DNA from 2 places in the Mesobacillus boroniphilus genome. Region 1 is predicted to be linked to the other one. Evidence: predicted binding sites of a transcription regulator. Region 1 holds the regulator's gene; the other holds the start of a gene.

Region 1 (17,561 bases):
ATGGCGAGAAGGTCACACCCGTTCCCATACCGAACACGGAAGTTAAGCTTCTCAGCGCCGATGGTAGTTGGGGGTTTCCCCCTGTGAGAGTAGGACGCCGCCGGGCACACAAAAGAACAGCTGTAATGGCTGTTCTTTTTTTGTTTGTAAAAGTCGATAGAGCAAATGCAAGCGAGAAAGGGCAAGGAAAAGGAAACTATAAGTAGCACTCAAGAAGAGGCAATGGCTGCTCCAGATAAGCCTGGTGGAAAAGAAAGAAAAGCTGTCAGAACCTGATTTAAGTTCGGATAAGTAGTTGCTTGTTGCCCCTAAACTCCTGGTGCGTTGATCCAAGAAGGATTAACGCATTTTTTGTGGAATTTATTTAACAACCAGACATTTCTGATCTTCCCATTTATTCTACAATCATTATGATGGACTAATTACTTTTAGTTTTTTAAAGAGTGATTGGGATAACAGATGATATGAAAGAGTAAAATGGTGGATTTGAACTACTTAACGAATTGTACACAGATAATTTTTCTTATTGTAAGAAACATGCAATTTTTTAGCAGAAGGGCTAATAGGAGGAAAAAATGAATAAGCAATTTAATTTTTGGTCATTCATCTTTTCTACAATCTGGATTTTACTATTTTTTATAGTTTCCTCCACAGGGCCTATTAATTACACGATATTAGGCATACAACCATTCGTTCTGCTTTTATATGCAACCTTGCTGACTTTTGTAATAGGGCTTATAGGGATGTCAGCTATGGAAGATTGGAAGGGTATGGCTAGAAGTTTTTCGACAGTCATCATGACTTTAGGATTATCTGCATTTTTAGCTATCATTATATTTTTTGGCAATTTATTTAGTTAGTAGATAGCACTTATACAGGCACAAGTGAGTTCCTCAGAAAATAATATACCAGCCTTTTTCTTATGTAGCAGTTTTGTGAGAAGGCTTATGTACTATAGATAATATTGCTGGTCACATTGCCGATCTATCCAATTAGGCACTGACTCCTTCGTATAAAAGCTTGTCCAGAACAAATTTTTCATCGATGTTTCCAGATACAAGTTTCCACATGTTACAAAATGGGTATAATAACCAACACACCCCTTATTGTCATGTTTTGGCATACATAATTTTGACGAATATAATTCAGGATGCTTTCATTGCAACGGGAAAAATTTTTTTGTATAATTAACGTCAAATATAGTCAAAGTCAGATTGGGGGAGGTTTAGTGAGGAATATATCGGACATCATAGAACATTACCTTAAGCAGGTTTTGGAAATGAGCGATAAGGAAATCGTTGAAATCAAGCGAAGTGAAATCGCCGATAAATTTCAGTGCGTGCCGTCCCAGATCAATTATGTCATCAATACAAGGTTCACGATTGAAAGGGGCTATCTTGTTGAGAGTAAACGGGGCGGCGGCGGCTACATCCGTATCATCAAAGTCCAGGCTTATGATCATGCACATTTGATTGATGATTTACTGTCTTTGATTCAGACACGAATTTCGCAAAGCAGCGCTGAGCATGTCATTCTCCGTCTTGTTGAGGAAGAGGTAGTGACTGACCGCGAAGCAAAAATCATGCTGAGTGTGCTCGACAGGTCCGTCCTGTATATTGAGCTTCCACAGCGTGATGAACTGCGTGCGAGAATGTTGAAGGCAATGCTGATGGCATTGAAATATAAATAATATCAAAGCAGATAAAGAGGTGAGGGCATGATCTGCCAAGAGTGTAATCAAAGGCCGGCAACGCTGCACTTCACGAATTATTCAAATGGAGAAAAAACGGAACTGCACTTGTGTGAGATATGCGCACAAGAAAAAGGCGAACTGTTTATGATGAACAACAGCCCTGTTTTTTCGATCAATAACCTGCTTGCCGGATTGTTGAATATGGAACCTGCTTTTACGGAACAGAAAAAGGAAGCCTTTGACGCTGAGCAAGTTGCCAAGTGCCCGCAATGTTCGATGACGTTTCCACAGTTTGTGAAAGTAGGGAGGTTTGGCTGTGCGACTTGCTATGATGCTTTTCGCGAACAGTTGACCCCGATTGTAAGGAGACTCCATAGTGGTAATTCCATGCATAATGGGAAAATCCCTAAAAGAATTGGCAGCGACCTTCATTTAAGGAAAACAATCGATCAGCTTAAGCAAAATTTGAAGAACCTGATTTCAGCAGAGGAATTTGAGAAAGCTGCTGAGACGCGGGACCAGATCAGGGAACTTGAAAGGAAATTGTCAGCAGGTCAAGAGGGAGGGGAGTAGCCATGTCATTGGAGAAGTTTATCAATCAGGCTGTCAGCTCCTGGATGAGTGATGATGGTCCTGATTCAGATATCGTCCTTAGCTCTCGCATCCGCTTCGCAAGAAACCTTGATGAATATAATTTTCCGACGCTGTTCACCAATGGAGAGGCAGAAGTAGTAGTAGGTACGATTATGGAACGTGCCAATAATACATCACCAGCTACCTTTGGTCAGTTGGAAATGATTAAAATGGGTGAAATTCCACCTTTGCAGAAAAGGGTGTTAGTCGAGAAGCATTTGATTAGTCCGAATCTAGCAGAAAACTCGGTTCATGGTGCCGTCTTACTATCTGACAATGAAGAAGTGAGCATCATGATCAATGAGGAAGACCACATCAGGATTCAATGTTTATTCCCAGGCTTCCAGCTAAGTGAAGCTCTACAGGCTGCCAATGAAATCGATGACTGGCTCGAGGAATATGTTAATTATGCGTTTGATGAGAAGTTCGGCTATTTGACCAGCTGTCCGACCAATGTAGGCACCGGCCTAAGGGCTTCGGTGATGATGCACCTGCCTGGTCTTGTTTTAACACAGCAAATGAACCGTATTGTCCCGGCGATTAACCAGCTTGGTTTGGTGGTAAGAGGTATTTACGGCGAGGGCAGTGAAGCGCTCGGCAATATTTTTCAAATTTCGAACCAAATTACACTTGGAAAGTCGGAAGAGGACATTGTGGATGATTTGAAAAGTGTCGTAAGCCAGATTATATCTCAGGAAAGGTCGGCCCGGGAAGCATTAGCTAAGACTTCGAACATACAATTAGAAGACAGAGTGTTTCGGTCATATGGAACACTTGCCAACAGCAGAATCATCGAAACGAAGGAAGCCGCCCGCTGTCTATCTGATTTACGGCTTGGAATAGATATGGGTTTTATAAAAAATATTTCAAAATCGATTTTGAATGAATTGATGATATTAACTCAGCCTGGGTTTTTACAGCAATATGCGGGAGGACCCTTAAGACCGAATGAACGGGATATCCGCAGGGCTGCTTTAATAAGAGAACGTTTGAAAATGGAAACAAAAGACGAGTCAGGAGGATGATCTTATGATGTTTGGACGATTTACCGAGAGGGCACAAAAAGTATTGGCACTCGCACAGGAAGAGGCAATTCGCCTTGGACATAACAATATCGGCACAGAACACATCTTACTTGGCCTTGTGCGTGAAGGTGAGGGCATTGCGGCAAAGGCGCTTTACGGACTTGGTCTTGGAGCAGAGAAAATCCAGAAGGAAGTTGAAAACCTGATTGGCCGCGGCCAGGAAACTTCCCAGACAATCCACTATACTCCAAGGGCTAAGAAGGTCATCGAGCTTTCAATGGATGAGGCAAGGAAGTTGGGCCATTCTTATGTTGGAACTGAACATATCCTGCTCGGATTAATCCGTGAGGGAGAGGGCGTGGCTGCAAGAGTACTGAACAACCTTGGAGTCAGTCTCAACAAGGCCCGACAGCAGGTTCTTCAGTTGCTTGGAAGCAATGAAACTTCCGGACATCAGGGAGGAGGAGCGGCAAATGCCAACACTCCGACACTTGATAGCCTTGCAAGAGATTTAACAGCTATCGCAAGGGAAGGCAGCCTTGACCCGGTCATCGGCCGCAGCAAGGAAATCCAGCGTGTTATCGAAGTGTTAAGCCGCCGTACTAAGAACAACCCGGTATTAATTGGAGAGCCTGGTGTAGGTAAAACAGCTATTGCTGAAGGACTGGCACAGCAAATCGTCAATAATGAGGTACCGGAAATCCTTCGTGACAAGCGCGTCATGACTCTTGATATGGGAACTGTTGTTGCAGGAACTAAGTACCGCGGTGAATTTGAGGATCGCCTGAAAAAGGTCATGGATGAAATCCGCCAGGCCGGAAATATCATTCTTTTCATCGATGAGCTTCATACACTGATTGGTGCCGGCGGAGCAGAGGGTGCGATTGACGCTTCCAATATCCTGAAGCCTTCATTGGCGCGTGGTGAACTGCAATGTATCGGCGCGACCACACTTGATGAGTACCGTAAATACATTGAAAAGGATGCTGCGCTAGAACGACGTTTCCAGCCGATTACTGTAGATGAGCCGACTGCGGAAGAGTCAGTCCAAATTTTAAAAGGGCTTCGTGACCGCTATGAAGCTCACCATAGAGTATCGATTACGGATGCGGCAATAGATGCGGCAGTGAAATTATCTGACCGTTACATCTCTGACCGTTTCCTTCCGGATAAAGCGATTGACCTAATTGATGAAGCTGGTTCGAAGGTTCGCCTGCGTTCCTATACAACTCCGCCTAACCTTAAGGAGCTTGAGGTGAAGCTAGAGGAAGTACGCAAGGAAAAGGATGCTTCTGTACAAAGCCAGGAGTTTGAAAAGGCTGCTTCATTAAGAGATACAGAACAGCGTCTTCGTGAACAGCTAGAAAATACGAAGAAGTCATGGAAAGAAAAGCAGGGTAAGGAAAACAGTGAGGTGACAGTAGAAGATATCGCACATGTGGTATCCAGCTGGACGAATATCCCTGTTTCTAAGCTCGCGCAAACAGAAACAGATAAACTGCTGAACCTGGAGGAAATCCTTCACTCACGTGTCATAGGCCAGGATGAAGCTGTTAAGGCGGTTTCCAAGGCAGTAAGACGTGCGCGTGCAGGTTTGAAGGATCCGAAACGTCCGATTGGTTCATTCATCTTCCTTGGGCCAACAGGTGTTGGTAAAACGGAATTGGCAAGAGCTTTGGCAGAGTCGATGTTTGGAGATGAAGATGCAATGATTCGCGTCGATATGTCCGAGTATATGGAGAAGCATTCGACATCTCGTCTTGTTGGTTCACCTCCGGGCTATGTTGGATATGATGAAGGCGGCCAGCTGACTGAGAAGGTCCGCAGAAAGCCATATTCCGTCATATTGCTGGATGAAATTGAAAAAGCGCATCCGGATGTGTTCAACATTTTGCTGCAGGTACTCGAGGATGGTCGTTTGACTGACTCCAAGGGCCGAACAGTCGATTTCCGCAATACGATTATGATCCTGACATCCAATGTCGGAGCAGAAGCGTTAAAACGGAATAAGTATGTTGGCTTCAATATCCAGGATGGCGAACAGGATTACAAAGATATGAAGGGCAAGGTGATGGAAGAGCTGAAAAAGGCGTTCCGTCCTGAGTTCTTGAACCGTATCGATGAGATCATCGTCTTCCATGCTCTTGAAAAGCCACATCTGAAAGAAATCGTGACATTGATGTCTGATCAGCTTGTGAAGCGTTTGAGTGAACAGGAAATCACGCTTGAGCTGACAGAAGCGGCAAAAGAGAAAATATCCGAGGAAGGCTACGATCCAGAATATGGCGCACGTCCTTTGCGCAGGGCAATCCAGAAGCATATCGAAGACCAGCTGTCTGAAGAATTGCTGAAAGGAACCGTCCTCACTGGGCAAAATGTTGTCATTGATGTAGAAAATGGCGAGTTCGTCGTCAAGACACCAGAAGGATCGGCAAAAGCTTAAAATGGCTTAACATGTTAACAAAAGGGGTATACGTACTAAAATACGTGTACCCCTTTTTTCTAAAAAATCTTTTCATAATCATTGTTGGTTTCTCAAGTTCATTGTTGCAAGAACCCAATTGAATGCGGATTCGAAGATGTATTCAATTGCACCAGAACAACCTTTCTTAAATAGTTGGAATTACAGCATCTAAATATGAACATAATTAAATTGAACAAGTAAAAATTGTTGTTGCTTAACCTCAAAACACCCCGGAAGAAAAAATCACATATGTACTTCAGTCGCTATCATTTCTATTATTACTTGATTGGCTTTATTATAAAGATAATAACTTTTTTTATTGAGAGGCTAAGAAAATGGCGAAAAGAAAAACGAAATTCATGTGCCAGGAATGCGGCTATGAATCTCCCAAATGGATGGGGAAATGTCCGGGATGCGGACAATGGAATAAGATGGTCGAGGAAGTGGAGAGCACTGGCTCGACAAGAAGAGGAGCTTTTGCCAATACAGGAAATACGGGTGTTGCCGCAAAGGCTACTCCGATCACCAGTATTGAAACAATCAGCGAGCCGCGGATTACGACAGACTTGAATGAGTTGAACCGCGTACTTGGCGGCGGCGTTGTCAGGGGATCGCTTGTGTTGATTGGCGGAGACCCTGGTATCGGTAAATCAACACTATTGCTTCAGGTATCTTACCAGCTGGCCAAAAAGGCTCATTCAGTCCTTTATATTTCAGGTGAGGAGTCAATGAGGCAAACAAAGCTGCGCGCAGATCGCCTTGGAGTAACATCGGAAAACCTGCTCGTTTATTCGGAAACAAATCTTCATGAAATCAGCCTGACAATTGAAAATACCAAACCGGATTTTGTCATTGTGGACTCAATTCAAACCATTTTCCACCCGGAAGTGACCTCTGCTCCGGGGAGTGTGTCACAGGTAAGGGAATGTACAGCCGAGTTAATGAGGATTGCTAAAACAAAGGGAATTGCGATTTTCATCGTCGGCCATGTCACGAAGGAAGGCTCTATCGCCGGACCAAGGCTGCTGGAGCATATGGTTGATACAGTTCTTTATTTTGAAGGTGAGAGACACCATACGTATAGAATCCTCCGTGCCGTCAAAAACCGTTTCGGGTCGACGAATGAAATGGGTATCTTCGAGATGAAGGAAGTAGGTCTTGAAGAAGTGGCAAACCCTTCGGAGATTTTTTTAGAGGAAAGATCCCAGGGTGCTTCAGGTTCAACGGTCGTGGCCTCGATGGAAGGAACGCGGCCTGTATTGGTTGAAATCCAGGCGCTGATCTCGCCAACGAGTTTTGGGAATCCAAGGCGGATGGCTACTGGAATCGACCATAACCGCGTTTCGCTGCTGATGGCGGTGCTGGAGAAGCGTGTTGGGTTGTTGTTGGCTAACCAGGATGCTTATTTGAAGGTTGCCGGCGGAGTGAAGCTAGACGAACCGGCGATTGACCTTGCGGTGGCGGTCAGCATTGCTTCGAGCTTCAGGGATAAACCGACCCGCGCCTCCGATTGTATTATCGGTGAGGTGGGCCTGACCGGAGAAGTCAGGAGGGTCTCGAGGATCGAACAACGCGTCCAGGAAGCGGCGAAGCTTGGCTTTGAAAGAATTATTTTACCGGAGAATAATCTTGGCGGATGGACTCCACCACGGGGAGTGGAGCTTATCGGGGTATCATCTGTCAGCCATGCATTAAAAGTCACCTTGGGAGGTTGATGGATTGGAACATAGAGGGCTTGAAGAAAAAGGGTTAGGTGAAATCCTTCAATTTATCGCTCCAGGTACGCCCCTAAGGGATGGAATCGATAATGTGCTCCGGGCCAAGACAGGCGGTTTGATTGTGTTTGGATACAATGAAAAAGTTAAAAATCTGGTTGATGGCGGCTTTGAAATCAACTGCAGGTTCAGCCCTAGCTATCTCTATGAATTGGCGAAGATGGATGGCGCGATCATCCTAAATGAGACTGGAAGCAAAATCTTATTCGCCAACGCCCAGTTAGCTCCTGATACGGGAGTACCTTCTACCGAAACAGGGATGAGGCACAGGACAGCAGAACGTGTGGCGAGGCAGACAAAGGCACTAGTCATCGCGATATCCCAGCGAAGGAACGTCATTACCCTGTACCAGGGACACCTGCGCTATGCCTTGAAGGAGATCGGTGTCATCTTGACTAAGGCGAACCAGGCAATCCAGACGCTGGAAAAGTATAAAGTCGTCCTTGAACAAAGCATTACCAATCTGGGAATCCTCGAATTTGAGGATCTTGTTACCTATAATGACTTGCTTCAGGTTATCCATCGCTTTGAAATGGTACTGAGAATCAAGACGGAGCTTTTGACGTATTTGAGCGAGCTCGGACTGGAAGGGCGGCTGATCCGCCTGCAAATGCAGGAACTTTTATCTGAAATGGAAAGAGAAGCATTGCTTGTCATCAAAGATTATTCAGCAGCATCGGAAGTGAAGGCAGAAGATGTGATGGCTCGTTTCCAGGAGCTTTCGAAGGCCGGAGTCATCGAGGATTCTACCATCCTCAAGCTTCTTGGTCATCAGGGATATGTGCATATGGATGAATTCATCTGTCCTCGAGGATACCGGATGCTGAATAAGATTCCGCGTCTGCCGATGATCATTATCGAAAACTTGATCAAGCGTTTTGGCAAATTCACGAATATGATTTCAGCAACCGTAGAAGAGTTGGATGACGTTGAAGGTATTGGTGAAGTAAGAGCCCGGAAAATCAAAGAAGGCTTCAAACTCATTAGGGACCAGCTGATGGCAGACCGTCAAATGTAATCCCAGACATTGGCGGACTGCTTTTAATTGACACTATCATGACCCGGTGCTACTTTAAAGATGAGATTTACTCCTATAGAGATTATGGCAATCTTGCTGTTTGTCATTTTAATTGTACAAATTACGTAACCTTTGCCATGGTAAAATCGTATAATCATTTGGATGATTAAAATAGCTATGTTTAAAGAAAATGTTTTAATTACTAGGGTTTCAAAATTTGGAAGTTGTTTATAATGAGTAAAAGGAGGTGAAAGGATGTTAAGACGTATCATTCAAGCCTGCTTCCTGATCATTGGGGGAACGCTTGGTATATTCTTAATTCCTGATTTATTATCATTAATGAACGCGGGAGACATGACTCTCATCAATAATCCTTATGTTACTGCTGTTTTGGGCGCACTTATTTTTTATCTTCTTACTTTTTGGGCCGTAGATCCTGTGACCAATTTTGTGAAGTGGGCTGAAGAGTCGCTGATCAAGGCACCAATTACTGATGTCCTCTTCGGCAGTGTCGGCCTATTCTTTGGTTTGCTGGTGGCATTTTTAGTTGGATTTGCCCTAAATGCAATCCAGGTGCCTGTTGTGAATACAGTTGCACCGACGCTCCTGACACTTTTATTTGGTTACCTTGGATTCCAGGTAGGTTTCAAAAAGCGTGATGAACTGCTTGGTTTATTTTCAAAGTCGAAGAAAAAAGGCACTGAAGAAGAGACGGAAAAAGAAAGTCGTGCAAGAGAGTGGAAGATACTCGATACAAGTGTGATTATTGATGGCAGGGTTGCTGATATCTGCCAGACTGGGTTCCTTGAAGGCACCATCGTAATCCCGCAATTTGTCCTGGAAGAATTACAGCATATCGCTGATTCATCTGACGTGTTGAAGCGCAATCGCGGACGCCGCGGATTGGACATCCTTAACCGGATACAAAAGGAACTTAAGATTAAGGTTGAAATTTATGAAGGTGATTTTGAAGACATACAGGAAGTTGACAGCAAGCTGGTGAAGCTGGCAAAGCTGACAAATGGTGTTGTCGTCACGAATGATTTCAACCTGAACAAAGTATGTGAATTGCAGAAGGTTGCTGTGCTTAATATTAATGACCTGGCCAATGCGGTAAAACCAGTTGTCCTTCCAGGAGAAGAATTGAGTATCCAGGTAATCAAGGATGGCAAGGAACATAACCAGGGCATTGCGTACCTGGATGATGGCACCATGATCGTAGTCGAAGAAGGCCGCGATTATATCGGAAAGCGTATCGATGTGCTCGTAACAAGTGTGTTGCAAACATCAGCCGGCAGGATGATTTTTGCAAAGCCAAAACTGTTGGAAAAAAGCATAATCAGTTGATCCATCCCCGGATGGACCAAGCCTGTATGGGCAGTTGATTCCCGCTTCCTTCATGAATTCCTTGAAGGCGTGAAGCAGGAACTCGACTGCCCGTTCATATGTAAAAGTGTGTATGAATAAGGTTAGTTGCTTTATTTTGTGGATTTTTCAACTTGAAATGTTGAATGAGTAGAAAAATAGATGGGAGTTTTCGTCATGACTTATCAGGTCATTATTCCAGCTGCGGGTCAGGGAAAGAGAATGGGAGCAGGGAAAAACAAGTTGCTGCTGACTTTGGAAGGCGTCCCGATTCTGATTCATACACTTAGGGTGTTTGAAGCAGATGATGATTGCTCTGGCATCATTCTCGCCATCAACCCGAGTGATGAACAACAGTTCAAGTCTTTATTGAAAGAGTACGGTATACATAAGGTTTCTTCGTTTGTCACTGGCGGCAAGGAACGCCAGGACAGTGTTTATAACGGACTGATGGCAGTCCATTCCTTGGATGGGATCGTGCTAGTCCATGATGCTGCTCGTCCATTCATCAAAATAGAAACCATACGCAATCTTGTAGATGCTGCAAGCAAGGATGGCGGATCAATCGTGGCTGTCCCTGTTAAAGATACAATCAAGAAAGCGGCCAACAGCATGGTAGCCGAAACAGTTGAGCGTTCAAGCTTGTGGGCAGTCCAGACCCCTCAGGCTTTTCGCGTTTCCGTATTGCTTGAGGCACATAACAAGGCAATGAGAGAACAATTCATCGGTACAGATGAATCAAGTCTTGTCGAACGGATCCCGCATCCGGTCAGCATCATTGAAGGGGACTATGATAATATTAAGCTGACAACACCAGAAGATTTATATTTTGCCGAAGCGATTTTGCGGAAGCGGAAAGAATCCGGTGTTTGATAAATTGTTTGTGATTTTTTTATTCTTAATCAAAGGGCCAAACCTAGAGACAGTATGCGTTTGGCAGGCAATAATAAGCGAGTTATCATACAGAAAAAAACAGGATTTTTAAAGGAGTAATTCACTATGTTTCGTATTGGACAAGGTTTTGATGTACATCAACTGACGGAGGGCAGGCCGCTGATCATTGGCGGAATCACAATTCCATATGAAAAGGGGCTTCTTGGCCACTCGGATGCCGATGTGCTTTTACATACGGTAGCTGATGCATGCCTTGGGGCAATTGGCGAAGGAGACATCGGCAGACATTTCCCGGATACTGACCCTGAATTCAAGGACGCAGATTCAGCCAAATTACTTGAACATGTGTGGAAGATTGTGAAGGAAAAAGGATACGAGCTTGTGAATATAGACTGTACGATTATCGCCCAACAACCTAAAATGGCACCGCATATTGGAGCCATGCGTGAAAGGATTGCGGGATTATTGGAAGGCACCCCTGACCAGGTGAATGTAAAGGCGACAACGACAGAAAAGCTCGGTTTCCCAGGAAGAGGAGAAGGCATTGCATCACAAGCAACAGTTTTGCTGAAGCAGGCGGACAAATAAAGTATTTTTTAAGCCACTTCCGCTTTTATATTTGAAAATGATACAATAATGGACAGCTATATTAGAGGAGGATTCACTATGTCATCAGATATCCGGGTGCGTTACGCGCCGAGTCCGACTGGACATTTACATATCGGGAATGCCCGTACAGCACTATTCAACTATCTATATGCACGGAACAGGGGCGGAAAGTTCATCATCCGCATTGAAGATACTGATAAAAAGCGCAATATCGAAGGCGGAGAGCAGAGCCAATTGAAGTACCTTCAATGGCTTGGGATCGACTGGGATGAGAGTGTCGATGTTGGCGGCGAATATGGACCTTATCGCCAGTCAGAGCGAAACCACATATATGAAAAATACAATCAGGAGCTTCTGGAAAAAGGGCATGCCTATAAGTGCTATTGCACGGAGGAAGAGCTGGAAGCTGAGCGCGAGGAGCAGTCTGCACGCAATGAGACTCCTCATTATTCAGGACGCTGCCGAAACCTTACAGCAGAACAGCAGGAGCAGTTTGAAAAAGAAGGACGCCAGCCGAGCCTCCGTTTCAAGGTGCCTGCAGGCAAGATCCTTAAGTTCGATGATATGGTAAAAGGCGACGTGAGCTTTGAATCAGATGGGATGGGTGACTATGTCATCGTTAAGAAAGATGGTACGCCAACCTATAACTATGCGGTTGTCATCGACGACCATTTGATGAAGATTTCCCACGTACTTCGCGGCGATGACCACATCTCCAATACACCGAAGCAGCTTGTGATTTATGAAGCGTTTGGCTGGGAGCCGCCGGTATTTGGCCATATGACATTGATCGTCAACGAAAGCCGCAAGAAGCTGAGCAAGCGAGACGAATCAATCATCCAGTTTATCGAGCAGTATGAAGAGCTCGGTTATTTGCCAGAAGCATTGTTCAATTTCATCACACTTCTTGGATGGTCTCCATCAGGTGAAGAAGAGATTTACTCTAAGGATGAATTTATCGAGATTTTCGATCCGGCAAGACTTTCAAAATCGCCTGCGCTCTTTGACCAGCAGAAGCTTGCGTGGATGAATAACCAATATATGAAAAAGGCTGATCTGGATCGTGTTGTCGAGCTAGCGCTGCCTCACCTTGTCAAAGCTGGAAAAGTCAGCGAGAACCGTACAGAGGAAGAGGATGCCTGGGTTCGCGGCCTCATTTCCCTCTATCATGATAAAATGAGCTTCGGAGCGGAAATCGTTGAGATGTCTGATTTATTTTTCCGCGATGAGGTAAACTATGATGAAGAAGCAAAAGAGGTCCTTGCAGGCGAGCAGGTGCCTGAGGTGCTGAACGCATTCCTTGCAGAAATTGATAAGCTTGAAGAGTTCAAGGCGGATGCAATCAAGGCAGCGGTCAAGGCAGTTCAAAAAGGAACTGGCCATAAAGGGCAAAAGCTGTTCATGCCAATCCGTGCGGCTGCCACAGGGCAAACACATGGACCAGACCTGATGCTTGCAATGGAACTGATCGGGAAAGAAAAAGTGAAGGAAAGAGTCCAGAAGCTTTTGGGCTAATAACTTTTTTAAGCTGTTTTAGTTAACAGAAATTCAAAAATGTAATATAGTAAGAGTAATTCTATATAAACAAAGTGTTGAAGAGGAAAAGTAGAAGGATGACGCTTATTAGAGAGAACCATCATCGGCTGAAAGTGGTTCAGGCCTCTCATTTTTTGAAATGCGCCTCGGAGTCCCAATGCAAAAAGGCAATCGATGCCTGAGTAGTATCGGGCGGGTCCCCCCGTTAACAGGTGAAAGTTGAGGCTATTGCTTAATGTAGCCTAAACAGAGTGGAACCGCGCATATCAAGCGTCTCTGTCGTATACGACAGGGGCGCTTTTTTATATGGTGTATTGGCAGGCGAGTTGGGTAATGTGACCGAAAAATGAAGGAACATCACTTTACGGTCACATAAATCCAAATTAGTAAGGATATTTCCCAATGTCGGCTGTAAAGGTGCTCACTAATGAGCAATAACAAAAGTGAATTTTTAAAAGAAGGAGGATTTCACCATGTTTAAGATGATGAAGGAAGACATAGAAGTTGTGTTTGATCAGGATCCTTCGGCCAGAAGCTCGCTGGAAGTGGTTTTGACCTATGCAGGGCTGCATGCGATATGGTCCCATCGCTTGGCGCATGCGTTCTATAAGCGGAAGTTTTATTTTATCGCAAGAGCCATTTCGCAAATCAGCCGCTTTTTTACCGGGGTGGAAATCCATCCGGGAGCCAAGATTGGCAGACGTTTTTTCATCGACCATGGAATGGGGGTCGTCATTGGTGAAACGTGTGAGATTGGTGATAATGTGACCGTGTTCCAGGGAGTGACCCTGGGCGGTACTGGGAAGGAAAAGGGCAAACGCCACCCAACTGTTAATGACAATGCGCTGATTGCCACTGGGGCGAAGGTTTTAGGTTCGATTACGATTGGAGAGAATTCTAAAGTAGGTGCCGGGTCGGTTGTCCTGAAGGATGTACCTCCGAATTCCACCGTTGTTGGCATCCCTGGAAAAATTGTCATCCAGGATGGGGTAAGAGTCAAGAAGGATTTCAATCACCGTGATTTGCCAGATCCTGTTGCAGATCGATGCAAAGAAATCGAAATGGAATTGGTTAAATTGAAAAGAGAACTTGATTTTGTCAAATTACAAGAAGAAATGGAAGTTGCCAAGCAAGGAAGGGGCATGGAAAATGGGAATTAAAATCTATAATACACTCACTCGGAACAAGGAAGAGTTTATCCCGCTAGAAGAGGGAAAAGTGAAAATGTATGTTTGCGGTCCTACCGTCTATAACTATATTCACATCGGAAATGCCCGTCCGGCCATCGTTTTCGATACGGTCCGCCGCTATCTTGAGTTCCGTGGTTATGATGTCCGCTTTATTTCAAATTTCACGGATGTGGATGATAAGCTGATCAAAGCTGCAAATGAGCTGGGAGTAGACGTACCGACAATCGCTCAACGCTTCATCGACGCTTATTTTGATGATGTCCACGCACTTGGCTGCAAAACAGCCGATGCTCATCCACGGGTAACGGAAACAATGGACTTAATTATCGAATTCATCAGCGCGCTGATTGAAAAAGACTTTGCCTATGAATCAGGAGGAGATGTGTACTACCGTACTAGGGAGTTCAAGGGATACGGAAAACTATCACATCAATCCATTGAAGAGCTGAAGGTTGGAGCGAGGATCCAGGTTGGGGAAAAGAAACAAGATGCGCTTGACTTTGTGCTTTGGAAATCGGCAAAAGAAGGCGAGATTTCCTGGGACAGTCCTTGGGGAAAAGGCCGTCCAGGCTGGCACATTGAGTGCTCGGCAATGGCACGCGAATACCTTGGAGATACGATCGATATCCATGCTGGCGGACAGGATTTGGCTTTCCCGCACCATGAAAACGAAATCGCCCAGTCAGAGGCATTGACAGGAAAGACGTTTGCCCGCTACTGGATGCATAATGGATACATCAATATTGATAATGAAAAGATGTCCAAGTCACTTGGCAATTTTGTCACAGTTCATGACATCATCAAACAGCATGATCCGCAGGTGTTAAGATTTTTCATGCTGTCAGTCCATTACAGGAATCCAATCAATTACAGCGTTGAGTTGCTCGAAAAGACAAAGGCTGCCTTCGAGCGCTTGAAGACATCTTATCAAAACCTTAAGCACCGCCTTGGAGCTAGTGCTAACCTTACCGATGACAATCAGGAATGGCTGGATAAAATCGCTGGGCTCCGTGATCAGTTCATCAAGGATATGGATGATGACTTCAATACGGCAAATGGCGTATCTACCCTATTTGAGCTTTCGAAGCTATCTAATCTGTACTTGATGGAGAAAAACACCTCCGAGGAAGTAATCAATGCATTCATGAATGAATTCGAGACATTGTTCGGTGTTCTTGGTCTTTCGCTTAAAGATGAAGAGTTGCTTGATGAAGAGATCGAAGCCTTGATTGAAAAAAGAACGCAGGCACGAAAGGATAGAAATTTCCAGCTTGCAGATGAAATCCGTGACCAGTTGAAGGAAATGAATATCATCATCGAAGACACTCCGCAAGGCATCAGATGGAAAAGAGGCTAAATGATGCTGCATTACGAACAAAAAGTAGATGAAAAACAATTGAATAGCCTTGCACTTGCTTACATGGGTGATGCCGTATATGAGCTATATGTCCGGCATCACCTGCTGCAAAGCGGCAAGGTCCGTCCAAACAAGCTGCATAAAGAAGCGACAGCTTACGTATCAGCAAAGTCGCAGGCCAAGTTCCTGCATAAGCTTCTGGAGATGGAGGCTTTGTCTGAATCGGAAATAACGATTGCAAAAAGAGGCCGGAATGCGAAGTCAGGATCTGTCCCGAAAAACACCGATGTCCAAACATACCGTTACAGCACCGCCTTTGAGGCCTTGATCGGTTATTTGTATCTGGCAGGTAATGAGAAACGGATAGAAGAACTGATTACCACAGTATTCGCACTTGCGGAAGAATAGATGGGAGGAAGTATTCCACATGAGCCAGAAACAGCAACAAAAACAGAACCAGAACAATAGGCAAAAACCAGTTGATGACAAAAAGCTGAAACCTGCCAGGAATCAGGCGCAAAAGCAGGACGAAAAACCAAAGAACAGGCCACCCAGAGGCCAGGACCCAAAACATGAAGCAAGGCGTGACAAGAAGCATGAACCAAGACGTGACAGGAAACACGAATCAAGACGAGACCAGAAACCAGGGCAAAAGCCTGATCAACTTCGGGATCAAAATGAAAACCAGGATTATATAATTGGTAAAAATCCGGTAATCGAAGCTTTGAAATCGGAACGAGACATTAACAAAATCCTGATTGCCGAAGGCTCACAGAGCGGTCAGATGCAGCAAGTCATCGGGATGGCAAAGGAAGCCAATGTCATCGTCCAATTCGTCCCGAAAAAGAAAATCGACCAGCTTGCCGATGGCAATCACCAGGGAGTTATCGCCCAGGTTGCAGCCTATGAATATGCGGAGATTGATGATTTGTTCGCGGCAGCGGAAAAGAAAAATGAGGCGCCTTTCTTTTTGCTCCTCGATGAAATTGAGGATCCCCATAATCTTGGCTCCATCATGAGGACAGCTGATGCCTCAGGAGCGCACGGGATCATCATACCTAAGAGACGAGCTGTTGGACTGACGGCTACAGTAGCAAAACTATCAACAGGTGCAATCGAATATATCCCGGTTGCGAGGGTCACGAATATGGCGCAGACAATCGATGAATTGAAGGAGCGCGGTGTCTGGATAGCTGGGACTGACGCATCGGCAAAACAGGATTTTCGTCAAATGGATGGAACACTGCCTCTTGGTCTAGTGATCGGCAGCGAGGGAAAAGGAATGGGAAGGCTGATCAGGGATAAGTGCGATTTTCTTTTAAGCCTTCCAATGGTTGGACATGTTACTTCCTTGAATGCATCAGTTGCCGCGGCACTATTGATGTATGAAGTTCACCGTAAACGTCATCCGCAAGGGGAATAGGAATGGATATCCTGCTTGTTGACGGCTACAACATTATCGGCGCATGGCCGGAGCTGGTCAGCTTGAAGAAGAGAGAGCTTTCTGCAGCCAGGGACCGTCTGGTTGAAATCATGGCTGAATACCAGGCGTATACCGGCTATCGCGTCATCATTGTTTTTGACGCCCATTTTGTATCAGGAACACAAAAGAAATATAAGAATTATATGGTGGAAGTTATTTTTACAAAAGAAAATGAAACGGCGGATGAACGGATTGAAAGGCTGGCGATCGACCTCAGTAACCGCAAAACGCAAATCCATGTAGCCACCTCTGACTATACCGAGCAATGGGCGATTTTTGGACAGGGAGCACTAAGGAAATCAGCAAGGGAGCTGCTTAACGAAACAAATTTAATTAGCAAAAAAATAGAAAAAAGCGTGAAAGTGATCCAGGAAAAAAAGCCAAGTGCCAAGATTCCGCTTACAAAAGAAGTGGCAGAAATTTTTGAAAAATGGCGCAGAGGGGAACATTGACCTGTTGACGCCTTAAAAAAGCCTGCTGTATAATATTTCTAACTGTATGTGCGGGCGGGGGGATCGA
Region 2 (4,867 bases), on a different contig from region 1:
GGACAATGCCGATCGTCAGCAAAGTAGCCGGTGTTGAATTAGTCAAAAAAGCGACAAAAATATTGCTTGGGAAATATTTTTTGTCGAAAGATGAAGTTTTGCTTAACTCTGATGCACGGTACACATGTGTAAAGCATCCGGTATTTTCGAATTTTGCCTTGAAAGGATTGGACCTCAAGACAGGTCCGCAAATGATTTCGACAGGGGAAGGAATCAGTATTGCTTCGACTCTTGAAGAGGCATTGAATAAGAGTTTCCATTCAATCAGCGGAAAAGCTGTCCAGGGAGCGATTGCATTTGCTGATAAAAACGAGTTATTGGAAGCTGAAAAACTGTCAGCAAATTTAAATTTAGTCGATATCGAAAATGTAGCGGATCCTCAAAATGTGACAGCTTTATATTGTCCTGGTACATCAGAGAGGGATTTATCTCTGAGAGAGTGGGCTGTAAAAAACCGAAAAATTGTATTGACCCAAAAAGAAACTCTATATGCATTATTAAAGAGTGCGACAGCCGAAAGCTGGAATGTGAACTCTCTGGATCAATGGCTGACAGAAACTAGTGAGGAAGTGATGGCAGAATGACAGCACTACAGCAGCTTCATATTGATATAAAAGGCAAGGACCTATTAACTCTGGCTGATTTTGAACCACAGGAAATCATAACTTTATTGGAAAAGGCAGTCATCTTAAAGGAAAAGACTTTAAAGAAGCAATTTGATCACCCCCTTAAAGGCAAAATACTAGGAATGATCTTTGACAAATCCTCAACGCGTACAAGAGTATCATTCGAGGTAGGAATGATCCAGCTTGGGGGAAGCGCTCTTTACTTAAATGGCAACGACTTGCAGCTAGGGCGGGGTGAAACAGTGGCAGATACAGCCCAGGTTCTTTCGCAATATCTTGACGGTATCATGATCAGGACCTTCTCACACAAGTCGGTAGAGGAACTTGCCGATCACGCGGACATTCCTGTCATCAACGGGCTGACCGATCTTTATCATCCATGCCAGGCACTTGCTGACCTTCTGACGATTTATGAAAAGAAAGGAAAGCTTAAAGGGCTTAAGCTTGCTTATATCGGTGATGGAAACAATGTCGCCCATTCATTGATGATCGCCTGCACAAAAGTCGGGATGGATGTATCGATTGCTTCTCCAAAGGGATACCTCCCGGATCAAACGATAACAGCTCGCTGTGAAGACTTCGCAAGCTTAAGCGGAGCAAACATGGTCATCACCGAATCACCTCAAGAAGCCGTTCAAGGCGCTGATATCATCTATACAGATGTGTGGACCAGCATGGGCCAGGAGCTCGAAAATGAACAGAGATTAAAGGATTTTCATGACTACCAGGTGAATGAAGCATTACTAAGAGAAGCAAATGAAAACTACCTGTTTATGCACTGTCTTCCCGCGCACCGCGGCGAAGAGGTGACAGCAGAAGTGATCGACGGCCAGAACTCCGTGGTATTCGAACAGGCAGGCAACCGGCTTCATGCACAGAAAGCATTGCTTGTGGAGATATTGAAGGATTAAGTAGTTGAATATGTGAAAAGTTCCTATAGAGATGTTCTATAAGCCCGAATGAGTGGTGGAAGGAGCTAAAAGGTCCTATAGAAAGATTCTATAAGCCCGAATAAGTGGTGGAAGCTGCGAAAGGGCCTATAGAAAGTATCTGCAAAAAAACACAAAAACCGGCTATTAAGTTAGCCGGCTTTTTGTGTATTAAGAAAAGAGGAGGACAAGTGGTCCTACAATGAAGCAGTAAATCGCAAAATACTTCAAGTTTCCACGCGCCATGATATTCATGAACCATTTTAATGAGAAGTAAGATGCTATAAGCGAAGCAATGAAGGCGAAAATATATGGAATTGCCAACTCCCCAAAACGGTCATCATGTAAGAGTTCAGAAAATCCGAGAACCATCCCGCCGAAACTAACTGGAATATAAAGCAGGAAAGAGTACCTTAGTGCAGTTTCCTGTTTCATTCCCAGGCTCATTGCTGCGACAATTGTAGCTCCAGATCGACTGATCCCAGGAATAAGTGCGACTGCTTGGGCCAGTCCAACAATAATGGCATCTTTGAAGCTTAAATCTCCATCATTCTTGCGGCCGCGCATATTACGGATCAGCCATAACGCCAGGCCAGTTACTATAAGTGTTATGCCGACAGTTTTAATGTCAGCCAATTGATCCTCGATAAAATCCCCGAATAGTACACCGATAGCCCCTGCTGGAATAGTCCCTACGATCAAATAAATGATGAACATAAAATCTGATTTTGCTTCAGGATCTTTACTTTTAAGGTATGCAATCCCGTTAACAATTAACCGGATTATATCGGCTCTATAAATTAACAATACAGCGAATAGAGAAGCTGTATTCATCAAAAGTGCAAAACTCATTCCTTCTATTTTCAGTTTAAAAAAATGCTCTGCAATTTCCAAATGCCCGCTTGATGAAACAGGAATTGGTTCGGTGATTCCCTGGAATAGGCCTAAAAATATGTATTTAATCAATTCATAGAAATTTTCCATATTGTCTTTGATTTCCTCCGCAAATTTTTTAAAACTCATACACACTAATGTACCGTATAACCCTTTTTTTTGGAAGGATAAATTATGCATAAATACTTTATTTAAATCAGCAAATAATAAAATTGCCGGAATACTTTAATGAAGGAGGAAGGCAAATGGGTCAAAGTCATCAGTTCCGTGCCGGACAAAAGGCACCGAATAATGGTATTTACATTGAAATTGGCGAAACAGGCAGCAATGTCAACAACCCGCAAAAAATCAAACTGAAAGCTGGGGATCGTTTTCCGGAAAACTCCAATCATAACCGCCACTGGACTTACATGCCAAAGTTTAAATAAATCACGCCAGGGCAAGAGCATTTTCTGTGATGAAATTCATACTGACTTATCTTAAAGCCATCCAGTGCGGATGGCTTTACTAATTGGGAATTTTTATTATAATATATATAAAGGTCAAAAAAGGTCAAAGGAGTGGTTGGGCCGTGGATTTAAATAAAATGACAGAAAGCTTGCAGAATGCCTTTGTATCAGCCCAGACCCTGGCTGTTCAACATAATCACCAGGAAGTAGATGATACGCACCTGTTGCTTTCCTTGCTTGAACAGGATGGCAATCTGGCGGCAACATTGCTTACTACTGGTATCGGACTGAATCTAGATAATCTTAAAGAAGAATTAATGTTTATCCTGTCAAAGAAACCCCAAGTCTCTGGAAGTGGTGTAGAGCAGGGGAAATTATATATTACCGCAACGCTGCAAAAGGTTTTAGCACAGGCCGAAAAGGAAATGAAACGGTTTGAAGATGACTATTTATCGGTAGAACATGTTTTGTTGGCCCTGCTTGAAATTCCTGGCTCTGAATCTGGCGGAGCAATGAGGAAATTAGGAGTTATCAGGGAAAAATTATTAACGAGAATCAATGAGGTTAGGGGGAACCAGAGAGTGACTTCACAAAATCCAGAAGCAACTTACGAAGTGTTAAAAAAATATGGACGTGACCTTGTGGAGGAAGTTCGGTCAGGAAAGGTTGACCCGGTAATCGGCAGGGACAGTGAAATTCGCAATGTCATCCGCATCCTTTCTAGGAAGACGAAAAACAATCCTGTTTTGATCGGCGAGCCAGGCGTAGGTAAGACAGCTATTGTAGAAGGGCTGGCACAGAGGATTGTTCGAAGAGATGTTCCTGAAGGTTTAAAGGATAAGACAGTTTTTGCACTTGACATGAGTGCACTGATTGCAGGTGCTAAATTCAGAGGCGAATTTGAAGAGAGATTAAAAGCTGTCTTGAATGAAGTGAAAAAGAGTGAAGGCAAAATCCTGTTGTTCATAGATGAACTCCATACCATTGTTGGTGCGGGAAAGACTGAGGGGGCAATGGATGCCGGGAATATGCTGAAACCCATGCTTGCTCGTGGGGAGCTCCATTGTATTGGTGCAACCACTCTGGATGAACACAGAAAATACATTGAAAAAGATCCTGCGCTTGAACGCCGCTTCCAGCAGGTGTTGGTACAAGAACCAGATGTCGAGGATACAGTGTCAATTTTACGAGGATTGAAGGAAAGGTTTGAAATCCATCATGGAGTAAACATCCATGACAGTGCACTAGTTGCTGCTGCTACATTGTCAGATCGATACATCACAGACCGATTCTTACCTGACAAGGCGATTGACCTGGTTGATGAAGCTTGCGCGATGATTCGGACAGAAATTGACTCGATGCCGACTGAGCTTGATGAAGTGACTAGAAGGGTAATGCAGTTAGAAATTGAAGAAGCGGCGTTGACAAAGGAAAAAGATGATGCAAGCCGCGAACGTCTTGAAACTCTTCGTAAGGAGCTCGCCAACTTGAGGGAAAAAGCGAATGCAATGAAGTCAAGGTGGCAGAAGGAAAAAGAAGGCATCCAAAAAGTTCAGGAACAGCGTGAGCTGCTGGAAAAACTCCGTCGAGAACTGGAAAAGGCCGAAAATGACTATGATTTGAATAAAGCAGCTGAACTTAGACATGGCCGTATTCCTTCTATTGAAAAAGAACTGAAAGCACTTGAGCTGGAAGTTAGCAAAAATGAAGGGGAAAGACTTCTCCGCGAAGAAGTGACTGAAGAAGAAATTGCATCGATTGTCTCCAGATGGACAGGTATACCAGTGATGAAGCTCGTTGAAGGAGAGCGGGAAAAGCTTCTCAAGCTAGAAAGCATCCTCCATGAGCGAGTTGTGGGACAGGAAGAAGCAGTATCACTAGTGGCCGACGCGGTCCTCAGGGCAAGAGCTGGCATCAAGGATCCGAACAGGCCAATTGGGTCATTCATTTTCCTAGGCCCTACCGGTGT

The links. The regulator CtsR, encoded in region 1, represses protease genes until heat stress. The targets are predictions, from matches to a motif close to ATGGTCAATAAAGGTCAAACA.
Region 2: a site for CtsR is predicted at 2,988-3,008, ahead of clpB (ATP-dependent chaperone ClpB). Genes of this name have one in related genera too.

The regions. Positions count from the first base shown of each region.
Region 1 covers NZ_QTKX01000004.1:20-17,580, forward strand. The annotation lists rRNA gene rrf (5S ribosomal RNA) at 1-106, shown strand, start outside; gene DYI25_RS20805 (hypothetical protein) at 576-860, shown strand; gene DYI25_RS20810 (CtsR family transcriptional regulator) at 1,229-1,690, shown strand; gene DYI25_RS20815 (UvrB/UvrC motif-containing protein) at 1,718-2,266, shown strand; gene DYI25_RS20820 (protein arginine kinase) at 2,269-3,351, shown strand; gene clpC (ATP-dependent protease ATP-binding subunit ClpC) at 3,356-5,794, shown strand; gene radA (DNA repair protein RadA) at 6,151-7,530, shown strand; gene disA (DNA integrity scanning diadenylate cyclase DisA) at 7,535-8,608, shown strand; gene DYI25_RS20840 (PIN/TRAM domain-containing protein) at 8,864-9,955, shown strand; gene ispD (2-C-methyl-D-erythritol 4-phosphate cytidylyltransferase) at 10,151-10,846, shown strand; gene ispF (2-C-methyl-D-erythritol 2,4-cyclodiphosphate synthase) at 10,973-11,455, shown strand; gene gltX (glutamate--tRNA ligase) at 11,534-12,991, shown strand; T-box leader at 13,060-13,293, shown strand; gene cysE (serine O-acetyltransferase) at 13,486-14,172, shown strand; gene cysS (cysteine--tRNA ligase) at 14,162-15,559, shown strand; gene DYI25_RS20870 (Mini-ribonuclease 3) at 15,563-15,967, shown strand; gene rlmB (23S rRNA (guanosine(2251)-2'-O)-methyltransferase RlmB) at 16,254-16,982, shown strand; gene DYI25_RS20880 (NYN domain-containing protein) at 16,985-17,494, shown strand.
Region 2 covers NZ_QTKX01000001.1:259,278-264,144, forward strand. The annotation lists gene DYI25_RS01295 (carbamoyl phosphate synthase large subunit) at 1-584, shown strand, start outside; gene argF (ornithine carbamoyltransferase) at 581-1,537, shown strand; gene DYI25_RS01305 (undecaprenyl-diphosphate phosphatase) at 1,727-2,539, opposite strand; gene DYI25_RS01310 (YjzC family protein) at 2,695-2,877, shown strand; gene clpB (ATP-dependent chaperone ClpB) at 3,021-4,867, shown strand, end outside.